DNA from 2 places in the Paenibacillus sp. S29 genome. Region 1 is predicted to be linked to the other one. Evidence: riboswitches for the same ligand, from Rfam matches in the RefSeq annotation. Region 1 holds a riboswitch; the other holds the start of a gene.

Region 1 (3,947 bases):
GAAATGGCATTCCGATTAGGAACATAATCTAATTCCTGCATGATTTTCAAAATCTTAGCTCTTGTTTCGTGACTAACATGGGGGGACTGATTTAATACTCTGGATACCGTAGCTTTGGAAAAGCCCGCCAGTTTTGCAATTTGATCAAGATTCGACATGGTGCTTCTCCTCACATAAGAAAAAATACTTGACATGAAACGCGTTACAACGATTAGGATGCTTATGAAGGCATTACGTCTATTCTAAGGTATCTGTCAATGCATTTCAAAGGAGAACGGTTATCGTTAGGTTGCATTGTTCGCTGAAATGGGCTTTAAAGTATTCCGTATGTCCATCCGCTGGTCGCGGATTTTCCCGAATGGCTATGATGCCGAGCCGAATGAAGCAGGATTGCAATTCTACGACAATGTATTTGATGAGCTGCGCAAGTATAATATTGAGCCGCTGGTAACATTGTCACATTATGAAACACCGCTAGGTCTGACGCAGAAGTATAATGGCTGGCTGGGACGTGAAGTCATACAGCATTACGTAAATTATGCCGAAACGGTGTTTACGCGCTATAAGGATAAAGTAAAATACTGGCTGACCTTTAATGAAATCAATGTAATGACCATGAGCCCGTTCACCGGTGGCGGTGTGGTTATTGACCTCTGTGCATGACACGTATCGAATTGATTACTTGCGTCAGCATATTGCCCAAATGAAGGAAGCGATTGCCGACGGTGTTGATCTGCTTGGTTACACCAGCTGGGGCCCTATCGACCTTGTGAGCATGTCTACTTCCGAAATGTCCAAGCGCTACGGATTTATTTACGTTGATCTGGATGATGACGGTAACGGAACGCTCAAACGCTCCAAAAAGGACTCATTTAACTGGTATAAAAATGTGATAGCAACCAATGGTGAAGAATTGTAATTCCATATCGTCTCGGGCGGGTATAGCAGAGGACATTCTAAGGATGCAATCTGCTGTACCCGCTTTTTCGATAGACACAATAATAATATTTCAGAGGGCTTCACAAACTTTTCACTTGTAATAAGCTGAAAGTTTTCTGTATAATAAATAAAAATTTCATATGTCTGGTTGATGTTTGCGGGAGATGGAACGAAAGTTCCGACCGAAGGGGCAAAACTCTCAGGTGCTTAGGCTGGTTACAGCAACAAGCGGGGACCGTAAACGGACAGAACTCTGGAGAGACCCTTAATTGGGCGCCGAAGGTGCACCGCAGAGAACATCTGCTTAAACTCTCAGGCAAAAGGACAGAGACGCGAATAACCTGTGACAGGGAGTGCTCTAGGCTTTTTTATAAGCTATTAGAGGGAGAAACCTGCACAAGATGGTTGTATTTTTTCGTGCCTTTAACCTCTCCAGGAGTCGAATCAGCGGATTTGACTCTTTTTTGTTTTCTAATATGCTGGAGGAGCGGGTTGAAATGAATTTGGTACATGTATTAGAAACGATTGACAGCTGGATATGGGGAGCGCCGCTTCTTATTCTCGTAATGGGCACTGGGTTGTGGCTAACGATCCGTTTGAAGCTACTTCAGATTATTCGATTGCCTTTGGCGCTCAAGCTAATTGGTAAAGCGCCGGACGAAGGTAGCGGAGATGTAAGCAGCTTCGGAGCATTGAGTACGGCACTGGCAGCTACTGTAGGTACAGGAAGTATCGTCGGCGTGGCAACAGCGATCAAACTGGGTGGGCCCGGTTCATTATTCTGGATGCTGGTTGCAGCTTTTTTCGGGATGGCAACCAAATATGCGGAAGGATTATTATCCGTTAAATACCGTGTTAAAGACCGGAACGGACAATTTTCAGGTGGCCCGATGTATTATATTGAAAACGGGCTTGGCCGCCGTTTCAAGCCGTTGGCGATGTTGTTTGCCTTTTCTGGTGTTCTTGTAGCCCTATTTGGAATCGGTACTTTTCCGCAAGTAAAGGCTATCGTTTCTTCGACGGAAAGTAGCTTTGGAGTGCCAACGGTAGTTACAGCGATCATTATTGCCGTGTTAACTGCTGTTGTTACGATTGGAGGACTCAAAAGTATTTCCAAGGTATCCACAAAGATTGTTCCATTCATGTCGGGGCTCTATATCGTAGTTTGCTTAATTGTACTCATTAAGTTTGCAGGAGAGCTTCCTCATGCGATTGCTTTAGTATTACAAGGGGCCTTCTCGACCACATCTGCAACGGGTGGATTTGCCGGAGCGACGATTATGTTGGCGATGCGAAGCGGAGTTGCCAGAGGTATTTTTGCTAATGAAGCCGGTTTGGGAAGTGCGCCGATTGCAGCAGCTGCTGCTAAGACGAAATGGCCTGCAGAACAAGGGCTGATATCCATGACAGGCGTATTTATTGATACAATGATTATTTGTAATCTGACGGGATTTACGTTGCTGGTTACGGGAATATGGAGTGGAAATGACGATGGAGGTCTGATGACCCAGCATGCGTTTTCCAGTGCCTTTCCGGCTGGTGCAGAGCTCGTGACGATTAGCCTTATTTTATTTGCGTTCACAACGATACTTGGCTGGAATTACTACGGGGAACGTTGTGTTGAATATTTACTGGGTGTCAAATGGATTAAACCATACCGTTATCTGTTCATCGCACTTGTAGCAGGAGGTGCGTTCATCAAGTTGGAAGCCATTTGGCTGCTGGCAGATATCTTTAACGCAATGATGGCTTTCCCGAATCTGATTGCACTGCTTGGCTTATCGGGAATCGTAGTTGCAGAAACCCGAAACTATATGGATTCTCTGTATCCTAATAAGAAAAAGGGCATTCTTGCAGGTGCCAATGTAGGGGCAGCTATTCAAGTAGAAGAAAAGGGACACACGGTTAATTCATAAATTCCAAAAGGGAGTGCCCTCAGCCATCATAGGCTTGAGGACACTCCCTTTTGAATGTTATAACGATGCACGCAAAATAGCTAAAATATCTTCTTGATTCAGCTTTTTATAATTACCAAAGCCTCCGTATTCCATTTCATGGGCTGCAATGTTTGCGATTTTTTCCAATTGCTCATCATTAATATTGTAATCGGCCAGGGTGGAAGGGGCACCGAGACTTGTCCAGAATGCACTAAGACGGTCAATACCTTCCAAGGCGATTTCTCTATCTGTTTTACCTACGGTGTCTAAGTCAAACATGCTGAGCATCAGCCGCTTCATGCGTGCAGCATCCTGATCCACTGTATGTCTCATCCAGTTGGGAAACAGAATTGCCAGACCGCCAGCATGAGGAATATCATATACAGCGGATAATGCATGTTCAATCGTATGCGAAGCCCAATCCCCGAAGTAGCCCATTTGCAGTGTTCCGTTAAGAGCAATCGTTCCGGCATATAAAATCGTTTCACGATGCTCGTAGTTGTGCAAATCCTCCAGCAGTTTAGGTGCAGTTTCGATCACGGTTTGCAGCACGGAAAAGCACATACGATCTTGCAACGGTGTATTTTTAACATTGTGAAAATACTGTTCAAACACATGGCTCATCATATCCACCATGCCATATACCGTCTGATCACGTGGCACAGAGAAGGTATTTTTAGGGTCCAGAATCGAAAATTTCGGATGCGTCACCGCGCTGCCCCATACGTATTTTTCGTTCGTTTCCCAGTTGGTGATGACAGAATCCGGATTCATTTCTGAACCGGTGGCGGCGAGTGTGAGGATGGTGCCGAATGGTAGAGCCTCGGTCGGCATGTGCTTTTTGTTGATAATATCCCACACATCGCCGTCATATTTAGCCCCTGCTGCGATGGCTTTGGTGCAATCAATAACGCTTCCGCCGCCTACTGCAAGTAAGAAGTCGATGTTGTCGTTTCGGCAAATGTCGATGCCCTTTTTAACGGTGGACAAGCGCGGATTCGGCTCTACGCCGGACAATTCATGAATGTTAAGATGTAGCGGCTCTAACGCGTTTAATACCTGGTCATACAG
Region 2 (3,947 bases), on a different contig from region 1:
GCATTCCCCCATTTTTTCGTGCCTGAAGGGATATAAGCAATGCCTTTAGCCTTGGTAGGATCAATAATAGCCAGCGTAGATCCTGCATGCATTGCAATCGAGCGCACACCCTTGGTAATACCGAAAGATTGATCTGCGGCTACAATGTCAGTAGCATTCACGTCACCAAGCGCATTATAACGGAAACGAACACCAAAGTTGGTCGCCAGCCAATCGGAGCTTGTTAATCCTTGCATCGCCGGTGATGCAGCTTCTTCTGCAGTCATGCCTTTGGCCGGATTAGTATAGGCTCCACGACGGTAGCCATTCATAACTTCGGAGGAATCCCAACGGTTTTTGTTACGGTCCGCATTATAATGATCGGAGATGAAGAAGACGCTCCCCCCGTTATTCACGTATTGCAGCAGAGCAGCCTGCTCGGATGCCTTAAAGGCAACATTCGCTTCACCAATAATGAACACATCATATTGGCGCAGCTTGTCATATGTTATGGCCTGCTCTCCATAAGTAAAAGGAATGGGACGATTCAATTGGTCTACCGTAAAGCCTACATTACGCAGTCCATTGGCAAAGTCGGAGAAGGCGCCTTCAATGACCCAATCTGCTGCGCCAGCGGTCTGTGCGTGCGTATTATCGAACAGCACCTTTTTGCCTTTTCCATCCGGCAATGTAGTACCGGGTTGACCCGGGTTGCCAGGTTCACCTGGTTCCCCCGGCTCGCTTCCGCTCACCAGTTCAACAGCGCTTGGGCTTTTCACTCCACCAAAATTATTGTAGGCGCCGAGTGTACCCGTCACACGAATTTTGCTGCCGATCAGCTCAGGATGGCCTGACAGCCCAAATTGCCCTCTGTACGCTGAAGTCAGCTGTACATCCAATAGATTAGACGTATTACGTTCATTTGCCTGATCGGCAATCAGTACGTTAAAATCATTCGCGAACGGAGAAGAAAAGTTAGTCGTTTTCGATCCGGTAGCATGTCCGACGATGTAGCCTTCCACCGTCACCGTACCTCCACTGCTTTGGCCCTGAAGTGCTTCGGCTACTGTCAATGCTCCCTCTGCCTTGACCTGACCGAATGGTACGAAGATCCCGATCAGCAGTGATACGATTGCTGCTAGATGCAGCATCCCTTTTAAGCGTGAACCTGTGAACCGCAAGCCTTTTACCATACGTCAATATCCCTCCTATGTTTTCCATAAATGTACTTGTCCTTTATCAGATTAGCCGCCAATCTTCTAATTCCTTCCTGATTTCATCCATAATTATGTAAATTTTAATCTTTTTTATTGGAAACGCACCTGTTTATGTAAAAATTGAACCCTGTGATTGACACCGAGCACGGCATACATTACCCTAAGGAAGACATGTAGAACGGTATACGCGAATGAAGATGACGGGAGAGTCTGTCCAGGGAGCCTACACTCTGGCGGCACCGAAGGAGCAAGACGCCAGCACCCGGCTGGCGGATAATCTCTCAGGTCCATGTATCGTCATCTGACGCAACTCTGGAGAGAGCGCAAGCCACCCAAGGGGTAAGGCGGTAAGAACACCGCACGAAACTCTCAGGTAACGAGGACAGAGATAAGGGAAACTTCCTTATCCTGTCCTTTTTTGTGCTCACATTGCGCGTCAGCATTAGGAACCGTCATAAACGCGCAAAGACGCGGAAATACCATATAGTATGGTATTAGAACATACAGGGGGCCACACCATGCGTTTCAAAGATGTATTTTCCATTATCGGCCCGGCCATGACCGGACCTTCCAGTTCACACACCGCAGGCGCGGTGCGACTCGCACGCGTTGCCCGGCACTGGCTCGGAGTGCAGCCTGACCGTGCTCGCATGACATTATACGGCTCCTTTGCCGATACGTATAAAGGACACGGTACAGATCTGGCGCTCATCGCAGGACTGCTTAATTACGATACGGACGATCACCGGATTCCCGATGCCGAGCAATGGGCCGAACAAGCCGGGATGGCCGTGGAATTCGCCGTCAGCGGACTCCCCGCCCCTCATCCGAACACTGTCCGTTTCGAGCTGTGGAAGGGCGAGGATCAGCGCACACTGTTGGGCTCCTCCATCGGCGGCGGCAGCATCCATGTCCAGCAACTGAACGAATTCCGGGTCAATCTGACCGGGGAGTTGCCTACGCTGGTGCTTCTCCACTCGGATAAGCCCGGTACATTGGGCGCGATAACTTCAGCGCTGGGCGCGGCTCACATTAACATTGCCTATATGCACGTAGATCGCAAGGGCCGGGATGGTGAAGCGCTCACCGCCATTGAAACGGACAGTTCTGCTCCAGCTGAACTAATTGCGGAACTGCGTTCTTTACCTCATATGTATGAAATTAAGATGATTAATTTGAAAAAAGGAGCTGAATCCGATGCGGTTTAGCCATCTGCATGAGATCAGCGCTTTATGCGCTGAAGAATCCACCACGATTGGCCGCTTGATGATTCAAGAGCAGGTACAAGAAACGAATACAACGGAGGAAGAAATCTTTCGCCAAATGTCTGATTATTATGAAGTCATGAAGGAAGCCGTTCATCGCGGTCAGACACAAGACACCGTATCCCGCAGTGGATTGACGGGCGGTGACGGCAAGCGCCTAGCCGAGTATCTGCGGGCAGGGGAAACCTGCTCCGGTGATGCCTCCGCGCTCGCCATGGCTTATGCCCTCTCCGTGTCGGAGGTGAATGCATCCATGGGTCGCATTGTCGCCACGCCTACCGCAGGCTCATGTGGGGTTATCCCTGGTGTATTCATCAGTGCGCAGGAGCGGTTCGGCTGGGATGATGAGCATATGGTGCACGGCCTATTCGCCGCTGGAGCCATTGGCTACGTGATCGCCAACAACTCCTTCATTTCTGGCGCGGAGGGAGGCTGTCAGGCTGAGATTGGCTCAGCTATCGGGATGGCCGCTGGCGCTATGGTCGAGCTGCGCGGTGGTACGCCTGAACAGGCTGTTCACGCCGTGGGTCTCGCCCTTAAGAACACGCTCGGCCTGATTTGCGACCCCGTCGCCGGACTCGTGGAGATTCCGTGCATCGTGCGCAACGGGCTGGGATCCGTGACTGCACTTGCCGCAGCAGATATGGCTTTGGCGGGTGTGCGCAGCGCTATTCCGTCTGACGAAGTCATTGACGTGATGCTTGAAGTCGGCAGTGCGATGCCGTCGAAGCACCGCGAGACCGCCAAAGGCGGGTTGGCCCAGACGCCGACTGGCAAGCGTTTGACCGAATCACTTACACGCAACACACCAACCAAGAAGGATAAGTCATAAATTATAAGCGGTAGCCTCCTTAAAATAAAAGAGCAAGCCTATCGTCCTTGGACGTATGCTTGCTCTCTTTTTTACTGAACGGTTACCTGTACCTTCGTCATTTTACCTGCATATTTCACAGTAATTACAGCTTTACCCTTGCCCTGTGCCTTAATGTTACCGTCTTTGACGGTCGCAACAATAATTCTGGACGAGGACCAGACAGCCGGTTTGGAGACATCCTTCTCCGACTCATCCTTATACGTGGCTGTAGCCGTAACCTTAGCCAGCTGTCCTGCCTTCAAATTCAATGCGACTTCGTCTGTTTGCAGGTATTTAAGCGTATCAACATCCACAGGTACGCTGATTACCTTCCCGCCAAATTTCGCCTGAATGTTAGCTTTACCGTAGCTAACCGCGGTAACCTGACCCTTTTTAACAGTGGCTACCTTATAATTCGACGTTTTCCATTCAGCTTGGGCCGTAACGTCCTTTTCTTTACCATCACTCGATTTAACCACAATCGCGATGGTTTTTTGATCTCCAGATTTGAGCGATAGCGCGATTGCATCCGCTTCAATCTTTTGCGCTACGTCCACTTCTACCGTAAACGTAATGTTTTGCTTGCCATATGAAGCAGTCACAGTTGCCTTACCGCTACCATTCGCTTTAATC

What was found. Region 1 has a riboswitch for glycine ahead of ACL9RM_RS13750 (alanine/glycine:cation symporter family protein). Riboswitches for the same ligand answer to the same signal wherever they lie in the genome.
Region 2: another riboswitch for glycine. It lies ahead of sdaAB (L-serine ammonia-lyase, iron-sulfur-dependent subunit beta); the one in region 1 lies ahead of ACL9RM_RS13750 (alanine/glycine:cation symporter family protein).

Annotation. Positions count from the first base shown of each region.
Region 1 covers NZ_JBMOUI010000007.1:63,751-67,697, reverse strand. The annotation lists gene ACL9RM_RS13760 (LacI family DNA-binding transcriptional regulator) at 1-158, opposite strand, end outside; partial or broken gene ACL9RM_RS13755 (glycoside hydrolase family 1 protein) at 289-919, shown strand; glycine riboswitch at 1,088-1,164, shown strand; glycine riboswitch at 1,183-1,277, shown strand; gene ACL9RM_RS13750 (alanine/glycine:cation symporter family protein) at 1,437-2,855, shown strand; gene ACL9RM_RS13745 (iron-containing alcohol dehydrogenase) at 2,913-3,947, opposite strand, start outside.
Region 2 covers NZ_JBMOUI010000004.1:13,332-17,278, reverse strand. The annotation lists gene ACL9RM_RS07840 (DUF6359 domain-containing protein) at 1-1,172, opposite strand, end outside; glycine riboswitch at 1,388-1,503, shown strand; gene sdaAB (L-serine ammonia-lyase, iron-sulfur-dependent subunit beta) at 1,715-2,404, shown strand; gene sdaAA (L-serine ammonia-lyase, iron-sulfur-dependent, subunit alpha) at 2,394-3,293, shown strand; gene ACL9RM_RS07825 (Ig-like domain-containing protein) at 3,365-3,947, opposite strand, start outside.